3 regions of the Cytobacillus sp. BC1816 genome follow, and region 3 is predicted to be linked to each of the others. Evidence: riboswitches for the same ligand, from Rfam matches in the RefSeq annotation. Region 3 holds a riboswitch; each other region holds the start of a gene.

Region 1 (4,229 bases), 2.5 Mb from region 3:
GGAGGAAAAAGAAAAAGAACGGCAGCTGGGACTTAGAGATCAGCTTGAAAAGACGAAGGAAAAGATTGAAAATCTATCTAAAGATGTGGAGTCCCTGGAAAACTTTAATCGTGAAAAGTCGCTGCATCATGAAAATAAACGGGTAAAGCAGGAAAAAGAGAAACAAAAGGTAGCTTTCGAAAGTGTACAGAAAGAGCTTGCAAACGAGCATCAAATCATCGTTGATCTGCAGGAAAAGTGGAGCCAAACGTACTTGGAATGGAAACTATCAGCCGAGCAAAATATTAAGGAGATTAGCTTCTTTATAGATGGTGCGGTGTTTCCAGCCGCTGGGAAAGCAGAAGCTTCTGAGGAGGTTCCGCGATTATCATCACATATGCTGGAAGAAATCATTGGAAGCATTGAGGAGCTTAAACAGCTGCAAAAATCAAAAGAAGAACAAGCCAGTGAATTGCTGGCGATCCAGGCGACAAGAGAATCGGAGCAAAAACAGCAAAAGAAGCTGGAGAAAAAACTTCATGCTCTTAACGAAGAGTGGAAGGATGCACCTATACCGGATGAACCCATGAGTATTTTGGAAAAGATGGTTCAGACAGCTGCAAAGGAATCAAAGGCAGCAGAGAAAGAAGAGCGTGAGCAGGGAACAGCTGTAACAGTTTCTGATACTACTTTAAAGCATGCGAAGGCGCAGCGCGATAAGACTGTTAAAAAAGTGGCCAAGCATGATAAACAGCCAGAAGAATGGGAAGAACTTGATCTGGAGATGAAGACGGTTGAGATTACTGACCAGACCAAACAGACGAATGCAGAAATAAAGAAAACGGAAGAGCGCAAAAAAGAGACGGAGCAAAACATTGCTGAGTTTGAAAACAATCAATTACATCTATCCGTAATCCTTAAAGAGGAAGCAGCAGCTTTTACGGATGAAGATATTGAAAAAATAAAGAGTCAAGGAAAGCAAAGCATCATTTCCTGGAGTGAAAAACATCAGGATATCCAGGATGAAGGCCAGGAGAAGCACGCAAAAATTGAACAATCCCTGCGCAATTTAAAGCTCAATATTGAAGGCAAGGATTGGGAAATCCGCTTTAAGAATGAAGTCTTAACTACGCTTGATCATATGGATACAAGGCATTATGCACATATTCAAAGTGTGGTTCAAAACATGAAGCGCTTTTCACAGAGCGGCTTAGAACAGTTGGAACGCGATAAAGAACGGGCGGAGAAAGCGCAAAACTTCTGGGCCAGTCGTGCGAGCATGAAGGTGCTGAGTATTTCGGAAGCGATTCGCTCGATGATTGCAAAAATGAAGCTTAAGAATGAACGGGGTTCTTTCCCGCTCGTCCAGCTCAAAGAAGACATCCTGCCTAAAAAGGCGGAAGATATTGAAGCTTTACTGAAACAGCATTTTGTTTCGGCCATTAACAAAATTACGAAACGATTCGAGATGATTGATGACAATAATCTGGAGCTGGATCAGGAAATCAAACAGCTCATCAGTGATGAGCAGATTTTATTTGTCTCCCTCAGGAATCGTTACCCGGAGCTGCTGGTATATAATATGCGTACTGATAATGCCTTCATGTACGGAAAACCGCTGCGTGAGCATTATTCAACCTGGCAGACGATCAACCAGGGTTCAAAGACTAAATCCGATGGCAGCGGCGGCCAAAAGCTATCTGCCCGCATGGTCATGATGATGATGCTTCTTTCGGTTAAGAGTGAAACCGATCAAAGCTGGGTTCCATTAGTCTGTGATAATCCGTTCGGCCAAGCGGCTTCTGCACATGTGCTTGATCCGATTTTTGCTGTAGCTGATAAGCTGAAGTTCCAATTCATCGTCGTTACTCCGCCTGAATTGGTGAAAACAGAGATCAGCCAGAGGTTCGATGCGTATTATAAATTGGATTTCATCCGGGAAAAAGGGAAAGAGATTGTGTCGGATACGATTGTTCCGGCGTTTCGAATTTATCAGGGAGAGGAAGCAGTTCATTAGATTAAAAGAATTAAAGTATTGCCATCTTGCAAAAAATATGCAATACTTGGTTGAAAATATATATTTTATACAAATTCTTATCCAGAGAGGTGGAGGGACTGGCCCTGCGAAGCCTCAGCAACCCCTGATTATGTCAGGAAGGTGCTAATTCCAACAGAGTTGAAGCTCTGGGAGATAAGAGGTCGTTTTTTTGATAGTAAAGGCCTCTTATAAAGAGGCCTTTTTTTGATGTATTTTTAGTTTGAGCTTGGTTTAAATAATAACGAAGAAAGAGGAGGAATGGCAAAATGGAAAACGGCGTTATACAGGTACCGGAAGCATATTCGAGGATATTACAGGACTCTGATTTGCTGGGTTTCGGGCAATCATGTGATCGGAAAACAGGGTTTTTACTAAAGGGGCTGGCTGCCTCAAAACCAGGAGGAAGCTTTTTGGAGCTGGGCACAGGTACGGGGGCGTCTGCTTCCTGGATCATTGATGGGATGGATGAATGCAGTAAGCTAACGACGGTTGACATAGATTCAACAGTGCAATCCATCGCGAAAAAAAACCTCGGGTATGACAGCAGAATCACATTTTGCTGTGAGGACGGTGCAGCTTTTATTAGAAACCTATCAGAAAGCTTCGATTTTATTTTTGCAGATACGTGGCCAGGGAAATTCGAGCTTCTGGACAAAACCCTGGATCAATTAAATATCGGCGGTTTTTATGTGATTCATGATGTGTTTCCGCAGCAGAAATTGCCTGAGGAATTTAGGATCAAAGCCACTAAGCTTCTGAAAACTCTGCAGGACAGACCTGACCTTGACATTACAGAATTGGATTGGTCTACTGGACTGATATTGGCAGTGAAGACTGCGGTTTGATAGTGAAATATGAGGGGGGCGTTCCATGAAGAGTGATATAAATCAGGTTAAACATGTATTGCATGAAGATGAAAACATTATTGAATGTTTAAGCTGTTCATTAGTGGCTCATTTCTGTTTAGCACCTCATCCAGGCTTCTTTGCAGCAACGAACAAAAGACTGCTGTTTTATGGAATTCCTGCATCAGGGACAACCAAGGAATTAGTTGAAGAATTTGCGTATATCAATATAACTTCCATTGAAGAAAAAAGGGGAATCACCGGCAAGCATATTCATATGTATTATAACCAGGACTTGTATAAATTCCAGCAAATCCAGGGGATGAATATGTTTGATTTTATGGCAGCGGTTAAGGAAAAGATGTGCATGTTTGCTGCTTCGGCAAAAGAGCGTTATCCCGTAGGATAAGCGCTCTTTTAAATAGTGGGAATATATGGCTTAACTTATTTGCTCAGATGACTTTTCCATGCTTTAGCGATTAACTGGACCCCTTTCTGAATCTCGTCCATTGAGGGGGCACCATATCCAATCATCACTTGATGATTTGGCTTTTGAAGCTGATACATAGGTGAGACGGCATCCATTTCCACACCGCAGGACTTCGCCAGTTCAATGGCCATTGCTTCTTTTAATCCTTCGGGTAATGTCACGATGATATGCAAGCCCGCTGTATCACCAATTATGTCAAAGTGGTCTCCTAAGTGTTTTGATAGGCTTTCTATCAAACAGCTCCGCTTGGCTCGATATAACGTTCTCATTTTTGCTATATGAGATGTATAAAGTCCTTCTTCTATAAATTTTGAAGCAGTTTGCTGATCAATTCTAGAAACATTCGACTTTTGGTAAGCATTAAATTTTTCAAAGTCCTGCTGCAGTGCTGCTGGCATAATCAGATAGCTGATCCGAAGTGATGGCAGCAATGTTTTTGAAAAGGTGCCAAAGTACAGTACCCGCCCGGTTGAATCCAAATGGGACAATGCTGGGATTGGTGCACCTTTGTAGCGAAATTCAGAATCATAGTCATCCTCGATAATATAAGCGTCCTGTTTAATTGCCCAATTTAACAGCTCAATCCTTCTGGCAATAGACATAATTGTACCGGTAGGGTATTGATGAGCTGGTGTCGTATACAATAATTTTATTGGCTCATCAGCATCAGGCACACAGCATCCTTCTACATCCACAGAAATCGGATAACAAGGCAGCTGTAATTGATCAAAAACAGATCTTGCCCGAATAAAACCTGGATCTTCTATTCCGATGGCTTTCCGCTTAAAAAACAAACAGACATTTAGCAGCTGCTGCTGAAATCCGCTGAATATATACACTTGCTCCGGCTGGCAGGCCAGCCCTCTAGCTTGCTGCA
Region 2 (4,229 bases), 2.1 Mb from region 3:
ATGCTGTCTTGCAAGTGAACTGATGGCCTGTATATCAGTCACTTTCAGCAGCGGGTTGGAAGGAGTCTCTACATAGAAAACTTTCGTGCTGGGACGAATTGCTTCTTTTACTTCCTCAAGATTTGTCATATCAACAAATGTGTGCTCAATTCCAAAACGGGACAGGACTTCTGTTGTCATACGATAGGTTCCGCCATATACGTCTTCTGTAATGACAACATGATCTCCCTGTGATAAGAGGAGGAATGCTGTAGAAATCGCAGCCATTCCAGAAGAAAAGGCAAACCCTCTAATACCTTCTTCAAGCTCCGCTATGACTTCTTCAAGTGCTTCCCTTGTTGGATTCAGGCTGCGGCTGTAATCATATTTTCCGAACGCATCAATATCTTTTTGATGAAAAGTGGAGGCATGCTGGATCGGTACACTGACAGCTCCTGTTTCCGGGTCGAATTTTTGATTATTGTGAAGTAATTTGGTTTGGAATGTGTAATTCGAACTCATCGTACTGCCTCCTTAACAACCCTTGCAAAAGCATGTTCAAGATCCGCCTTCAAATCTTCTGCACTTTCTATTCCAACCGAGAAACGCAGAAGCCTATTACAGACACCGGTTTCAATGCGGATTTCTTCAGGAATGTCGGCATGTGTCTGGGTTGCTGGATAAGTTATGAAACTCTCGACTCCGCCAAGGCTTTCTGCAAAGGAGATAAGGGAGAGGCTCTGCAGAAATGGGTTCACCCAGGATTCATCCTTGATTCGGAAAGATATCATGCCTCCTTTGCCGGGATATAGGACATCCGTTACTGCATCGTGGCCCGATAAAAATTCTGCTAATACCTTCGCATTTTCTCCATGCCGTTCCATGCGGAGAGAGAGTGTCTTCATCCCTCTGATCAGCAGCCATGAATCAAAAGGGCTAAGGACAGCACCTGCGGCATTGTGGTTCATAGCCAGTGCATCACATAACTCTTTGCCTTTTGCAGCAATTAATCCGGCAAGGACATCATTATGTCCGCCAAGATACTTTGTTGCACTATGGATGACAATATCAGCTCCAAGCTTTAACGGCTGCTGAAGGAGAGGGGTATAAAACGTGTTATCAACGATAAGGAGGATATTATGCTTTTGGGCAATGTCTGCTATCAATTGAATGTCAGTCTGTTCCATCAGCGGATTAGTTGGTGTCTCCAGAAATATTGCCTTGGTCTTTTCCGTGATTAAAATTTCAACATCTTCGGGATTGCTGGTATTTACATATTTGCACTGAAGTCCCCACTTCTTGAAGCCCTGTTCAAGCAGACGATATGTACCGCCATATAAATCCTTGGATACAATCCATTCATCTCCGGATTTAAAAAGAGAAAGTATGGTAAGAATTGCGGCCATTCCAGAACTGCATGCATAGCCTTGGTCGCCTTCTTCCAGATCGGCGATCGCCTTTTCAAGCAGCTGGCGGGTGGGGTTGCCTGTTCTGCTATAGTCAAATCCAGTTGACTGCCCAATACCTTCATGGCGATATGCCGTGGAAAAATATACAGGCGGATTGACAGCACCTGTTGCTGACTCGCTCCTGTTTCCGATTTGCGCTAATCTTGTGTCAATATTATACATGCTTGTAACCACTCCTTAGTAAAAATAAAAAAAGCCTTCTATAAGAAGAAGACTTTTTAATGTGATCAGCCATTCTTCTTATCTTTCAAGTTTTTAGAAACTTGCAGGAATTAGCACCTTTTCAATCAAAAAAATGATTGCTGGTTGCTGAGGCGTCATCGGGCCTTACCCTCGACCTCTCTGGATAAGAAATCAAATATTAAATTTTCTCTAAACTTTACTACAGTAAACCGTTAATCGTCAACACTTTTTTGAATATTTTATGTTATAAAAAATATCCGATAAGGTGTTTTCAGTCCTTTTAACCTAAGTGTCCGTTTTCAATGGGGAATGAGGAAGATTATGAACAAAAAAACTTCCCATCACATACTGGGAAGTTTTTAAGGGTATTCATTCTTCAATCAATTCGTTAACCGGCACATCCATTTCTTTTTCAGAATCTGCTTTTGTGTAAATACGTGCTGTCTTAGTCTGTTCATCTACATGCTGAATGATGATCTGGATGCCATTGAAAGTAACACTGTGCATTTCAGCAGACTCGGCAATCTCTTTTGCTCTGCCAATATTCATGGAAAAACCTCCTGATTTTGAATAATTTTAATGTGTCTTAAATATACACTAATTATTCTTTTGAAAAAAACCTGGCATAAAATGTTAGAAGTGGATCACTTCAAAGTTCAGAATATTTGTTTTATAATGAAGGCAAATGAAATTTTTCTTGGAGGGAAGCTAATATGCGTGAACATAGCCACTGCCGCCACCGGTTTTCGGAATCCGAAGGACCAGCAGTATTCCAGACCATGGATGGCATTGAAGTAAATGTTTCTGGTTCCATGTTCGAAAAATGTACAACTTGCGGCCATTTTGATTTTCCTGTGGAAACGAGAGAAGCAATTGAATCTTCCCTAAAAGAAAACAGAAAAAATTCGAATGCAGCGAAACAAATCTATATTAACTTAGTTGAGACTTTTTAAAGCCGAACAGCATTTCGGCTTTTTATTTTTGCCTCTTCTAAAAACCACCCAGTTATTTCTTATTTATAATTGTTTAACATTTAACAAAACATTTTATTAGAATAAGTAATTACTAAAAAAATTTTTTTAATAGTTTTCCACTATATTCATGTTTTTATCTTTGTACAACTAGATTTTCCGTGTTAGAATAACTGTGGAAACGTTTTATCCTCTGAAAAATATTATTATTCGTAAAAATAAAACGTTAATGCATCTTATAGACGGGTATTGTATTTTCAGGGGAGAAAAATGCATTTGAATTATTTACTTAAAAACAGTTATGGAGGTAATTTTCCATGAAAAAGCCATCGAATGGTGAGGGACCTTTTGAACAAGGATTTCATGGCCCCAACCTTGGCTACGTTATTGAACTATATGAAAGATACTTAGAGGATCCATCTTCTATCGATCCTGAAATGAAAGACTACTTTGAAAGAAATGGTTCCCCTCTAGCGAGTGAAGGAACTCCGCAAATGGCTTCATCAGCAAATCAGCCAATGAATGCCGGACAGCTTGAAAAAACACTTGCTGCAATTCGCCTTGCTGATAATATCCGCACATATGGCCACTTGGCTGCAGATATTTATCCGCTGGGTAACCATAAATCTGAAAGTGCATTATTCGAACTGAGCAAATATGGCTTATCTGAAAATGATTTAAAAGAGATTCCTGCCGGTGTGATTACTAAAGACGCCACGTATCCTTTACGCAACGGACTCGAAGCAATTGAATTCCTGAAAAGCGCTTATATGGGACCAATTGCGTTTGAATTCCAGCATATATTTGATGAAAACGAAAAAGACTGGCTTCGCCGTAAAATAGGGGCCAACAGCCACAAACTGTCAATGCAGAAGGCGGAAAAACTGAAAGTTTTAAGAAGACTGACTGAAGTTGAGGAATTTGAAAAGTTCCTTCATAAAACATTCGTTGGACAGAAAAGATTCTCAATTGAGGGTCTAGATACAATGGTTCCATTACTGGATGAAATTGTTTCTGAATCCGTTTCTGATGGTGCCAAAACGATTAACATCGGAATGGCCCACCGCGGAAGGTTAAATGTTCTCGCTCATGTGCTAGGAAAGCCGTATGAAATGATCTTCGCGGAATTCCAGCATGCTCCAAATAAAGAACTGGTTCCTTCCGAAGGATCTATCGGAATCAATTACGGATGGACAGGCGACGTTAAATATCACCTAGGCCTTGATAAACAGATCAAAGATGAGAATACGACCATAGCCAGACTGACATTAGCTAACAATCCGAGCCATCTTGAATTTGTAGGTTCACTGGTTGAGGGCTACACAAGAGCTTCACAGGATAATAGAACAAAGGCCGGATATCCTGAAGTGGATCCAAAAGCTGCTTTAGCCATTATCATTCATGGAGACGCAGCATTCCCAGGACAGGGAATTGTAGCAGAAACACTGAACCTCGGACAGCTGACTGGCTATAATACGGGCGGATCGATCCATATCATCGCCAATAATACAATTGGCTTCACAACAGAATCACATGATTCACGTTCTACCAGATATGCAAGTGATCTTGCCAAAGGTTATGAAATGCCAATTCTGCATGTTAATGCAGATGAACCTGAAGCAGTAGT
Region 3 (4,229 bases):
GCTTGCCGCCGATAAGCGGGCGCCTTGCGCTTTTCTTAGTTCTTCAATAAGAAATACTAAAATTTTTATAGAGGAGAGAAAGCAATGACTGATAAACAAAAAAATTACCGTTTTGAAACAATTGGAGTACATGGGGGACTGAAGCCAGACCCTGTAACTGGCGCAAGGGCGTTACCGATTTACCAGAATAATGCTTACCAGTTCAAGAATACAGATCACGCTGCAGATCTCTTTGCTCTTAAAGAACCAGGATATATTTATAGCAGGATACATAATCCGACTGTAAGTGTATTTGAGGAAAGAGTGGCCTTGCTTGAAGGAGGAGTTGGGGCCCTGGCTCTTGCAAGCGGACAGTCTGCCATTACGCTTGCCATTTTAAACATAGCTGAAGCAGGGGATGAAATTATTGCTGCGTCCAATTTATATGGCGGTACTTATAATTTGTTTGCAGTCACACTTCCCAAGTATGGAATTAAAGTGAAACTGGTAGATCCAAAAGATCCGGAAAATTTCCGTAACGCAATGACAGATAAAACAAAGGCCATTTTTGCCGAAACGATTGGAAACCCAAGCTTAAAAATCCTGGATATTGAAAAGGTTGCAGCAATTGCACACGAGAATGGTGTGCCTCTAATTGTCGATAACACCTTTGCTACACCTTATCTATGCAGGCCTATCGAACATGGTGCTGACATTGTTATACACTCTGCGACTAAATGGCTGCTCGGTAATGGAACCACAATGGGAGGAATTATAGTAGATGGCGGAAAATTTGACTGGAATTCCCATAAGTTTCCGGGCTTTACAGAACCTGATCCGAGCTACCATGATATTGTCTATAGTGAAGCAATTGGCGAGGCGGCCTATATTATCAAAGCGCGCGTTCAGCTGTTAAGAGACTTAGGTCCTGCTATGAGTGCGCAAAGTGCATTTCAATTTACATTGGGGCTTGAGACTTTGCATGTACGTATGAAAGAGCATGTTGCCAATACGAAAAAAGTAGTGGAGTATCTAGAGGCGCATCCAGCTGTTAATTGGGTGCTTTATCCTGGGCATGAAAGCCATCCGGACAAAAAATTGGCGGATAAATACTTGCCTAAAGGAGCTGGAGCTGTGGCTGTGTTTGGAATTGCTGGCGGAAGAGAAGCTGGGGCCAAGCTAATAAACAGCCTGCAGCTTTGGGCACATGTGGCAAATGTCGGGGATGCTAAGAGCCTGATTATCCACCCTGCAAGTACCACTCACCAGCAGCTGGATGAAGAAGGTTTAAAAGCTGCGGGAGTGCCGGAGGATCTAATTCGAATTTCTATCGGAATCGAGAATGCGGAAGATTTGATTGAAGATCTGGAACAGGCGATAGAAGCAGCTGCAGGCATTACATCACTTGCTGCGAAGGCATAAAGGAAAATTTACCATTCATTTTTTTCCGAAAGTTTAAAATTTCTTCGTTGACACCTTTTTGATAGCTGTGATACGATAGCAAACGTAATTAATAAACTGCTAAATTTATTTAAAGTATTAATTGAATATAAATCGTTACGCTCTTATCAAGAGAGGTGGAGGGAAGTGCCCTATGAAGCCCGGCAACCGTCAATTAATTGAAATGGTGCCAATTCACTCAAAGCATAGCTTTGACAGATGAGAGAAAGGACTTAATTTTTAATGCCTTTCTGCTCATGTGCAGAAAGGCATTTTTGCTTTTAGCGCATGAAAGCCTATAAGGAGTAAAAAATAGGGAAATAAAAGCAGTCTAATAATTATAATCTGTATCTTTCGATTAAAGAGGTGACAATTCACGTTGATTTATATAAAAGATGTACAGAAGATTTTCTCTTCAAAGAAAGGCCAGGTAAAAGCAGTTGACGATGTAAACCTGGAAGTAAAAGAAGGAGAAATCTTCGGAGTTATCGGATATAGCGGTGCAGGTAAAAGTACCTTGATCCGCATGCTGAATGGGCTGGAGCTTCCTACCCATGGCAGTGTGACAGTTGCAGGCAATGAGGTTTCAAAGATAAAGGGAAGCAAACTAAGAAAAGCGCGTCAGGAAATAAGCATGATCTTCCAGCATTTCAATCTATTATGGTCGAGAACGGTAAGGGAGAATATCGCTTTTCCGCTTGAAATCGCTGGTATTTCCCGGCAGGAAAGGCTGAAAAGGGTTGATGAACTCATTAAACTCGTTGGCCTTGAAGGAAGAGAAGATGCCTATCCTTCCCAGCTCAGCGGCGGTCAAAAACAAAGGGTTGGAATTGCCAGAGCCCTTGCCAATAATCCAAAAGTACTGCTTTGTGATGAGGCGACATCTGCACTTGATCCGCAGACTACAGATTCCATTTTGGAGCTGCTTGTTGACATCAATGAGCGTCTGGGCTTAACGATTGTCCTAATTACTCATGAAATGCACGTTATCCGTAAAATCTGCCATCGGGTTGCAGTCATGGAAGGTGGTCGAATTGTTGAAATCGGGCCAGTATTGGATGTGTTTAGGAATCCAAAAGCTTTGATAACAAAGCGGTTTGTTCAGCAGGTGACAGAGCCTGAAGAAACTAAGGAAACGGTTGATCACCTGGTCGATTTGTATCCAAAAGGAAAAGTAGTGCAATTAGGGTTTGTGGGCGAATCAGCTGAACAGCCATTGATTACAAACCTGATCCGTAATTTCCAGGTAACCGTAAATATACTTCAGGGAAAGATTTCCCAGACGCAGAACGGTTCCTACGGTACTTTATTCATTCATGTTGATGGAGAGGCAGAGGAAGTTGCAAAAGCGATTGAATTTATTCATTCTCAGCAGGTGGGCGTGGAGGTGATTTCCAATGCTTAACGAATGGTTTCCAAATGTGAAGTGGGACTCCATGTGGGAAGCTACAATGGAAACTCTTTATATGACAGCTATTTCTGTTCTCGCAACTTTTATTTTAGGTGCAATTCTGGGACTGCTGCTCTTCCTGACCTCCAAGGGCAACATTTGGGAAAACGCAGCAATTAATAAAATTATTTCAGCTTTCGTCAACATATTCCGCTCAATTCCGTTTATCATTCTGATCGTGTTATTGATTCCATTTACCAAGCTTCTTCTTGGGACAATGATCGGGGAAGATGCAGCACTGCCTGCATTAATTATTGGTGCCGCCCCGTTTTATGCCCGTATGGTGGAAATAGGCTTGAGGGAAATAGATAAAGGTGTAATTGAAGCGGCCAAGTCTATGGGTGCAAAAACAAGCACAATTATCTGGAAGGTTCTGCTTCCGGAATCAATGCCCGCCCTTGTTTCAGGAATTACGGTTACAGCCATCGCGCTGGTAGGCTACACAGCCATGGCCGGTGTCATCGGTGCTGGCGGACTTGGAAACCTTGCTTACCTGGAAGGATTCCAGAGGAGCCGCAGTGATGTGACGCTTATGGCGACTGTCATTATTCTAGTAATTGTATTTATCATCCAGTTTATTGGAGATATCATAACAACAAAATTAGACAAACGTTAAGGAGAGATTTATATGAAAAAGTGGTTATCACTTGCTCTTGCACTTGCAGTAGCACTTGTTCTCGCAGCTTGCGGGACTTCAGAAGAAGACGGCAATGCCGGTGAAGGCGGAGAAAGTAAAGAAAGCACTAAAATTACAGTAGGGGCTTCCAACGTACCTCACGCTGAAATTCTTGAAGAGGCAAAGCCATTGCTTGAAGAAAAAGGCTTTGAACTTGATGTTGTGCCATTCCAGGATTATGTATTGCCAAACCAAGCACTTGAGTCTAAAGAGCTGGATGCAAACTATTTCCAGCATATTCCTTACCTTGAGTCACAGAAAGCTGAACATGGATATGATTTTACAAATGCAGGCGGAATTCATATTGAGCCAATCGGAGTATATTCTCAAAAATATAAGAGCCTTGACGAACTTCCTGAGGGTGCATCAATCATCATGAGCAACTCAGTAGCAGACCATGGCCGTATTCTCTCCATGCTTGAAGCAGAGGGACTTATTACTTTAAATGAAGATGTGGAAAAAACCGAAGCAACTCTGGATGATATTAAAGACAATCCTAAAAAGTTAAAGTTTGATACTGAATATGAAGCGTCACTTCTTCCTCAAATCTATAATAATGGAGAAGGGGATGCAGTCCTGATCAACTCCAATTATGCAATTGATGCCGGATTGAATCCTCTTAAGGATTCAATTGCAATTGAAGACAAAGATTCACCATACGTAAATGTGATTGCTGTCCGCTCA

Evidence for each region. A riboswitch is a leader RNA that binds a small molecule or an ion and turns the genes downstream of it on or off. The one in region 3 is predicted to bind S-adenosylmethionine.
Region 1: another riboswitch for S-adenosylmethionine. It lies ahead of ACR42H_RS10700 (O-methyltransferase); the one in region 3 lies ahead of ACR42H_RS23350 (methionine ABC transporter ATP-binding protein).
Region 2: another riboswitch for S-adenosylmethionine. It lies ahead of ACR42H_RS12775 (methionine biosynthesis PLP-dependent protein); the one in region 3 lies ahead of ACR42H_RS23350 (methionine ABC transporter ATP-binding protein).

The regions. Positions count from the first base shown of each region.
Region 1 is NZ_CP195611.1:2,065,019-2,069,247, forward strand. Features, by position in the region: gene ACR42H_RS10695 (hypothetical protein) at 1-1,996, shown strand, start outside; SAM riboswitch class I at 2,071-2,177, shown strand; gene ACR42H_RS10700 (O-methyltransferase) at 2,284-2,862, shown strand; gene ACR42H_RS10705 (PH domain-containing protein) at 2,888-3,271, shown strand; gene ACR42H_RS10710 (PLP-dependent aminotransferase family protein) at 3,307-4,229, opposite strand, start outside.
Region 2 is NZ_CP195611.1:2,485,351-2,489,579, reverse strand. Features, by position in the region: gene metC (cystathionine beta-lyase) at 1-501, opposite strand, end outside; gene ACR42H_RS12775 (methionine biosynthesis PLP-dependent protein) at 498-1,610, opposite strand; SAM riboswitch class I at 1,686-1,801, opposite strand; gene ACR42H_RS12770 (H-type small acid-soluble spore protein) at 2,001-2,180, opposite strand; gene ACR42H_RS12765 (hypothetical protein) at 2,345-2,584, shown strand; gene sucA (2-oxoglutarate dehydrogenase E1 component) at 2,920-4,229, shown strand, end outside.
Region 3 is NZ_CP195611.1:4,593,297-4,597,525, reverse strand. Features, by position in the region: gene ACR42H_RS23355 (O-acetylhomoserine aminocarboxypropyltransferase/cysteine synthase family protein) at 85-1,401, shown strand; SAM riboswitch class I at 1,542-1,645, shown strand; gene ACR42H_RS23350 (methionine ABC transporter ATP-binding protein) at 1,799-2,824, shown strand; gene ACR42H_RS23345 (methionine ABC transporter permease) at 2,817-3,485, shown strand; gene ACR42H_RS23340 (MetQ/NlpA family ABC transporter substrate-binding protein) at 3,498-4,229, shown strand, end outside.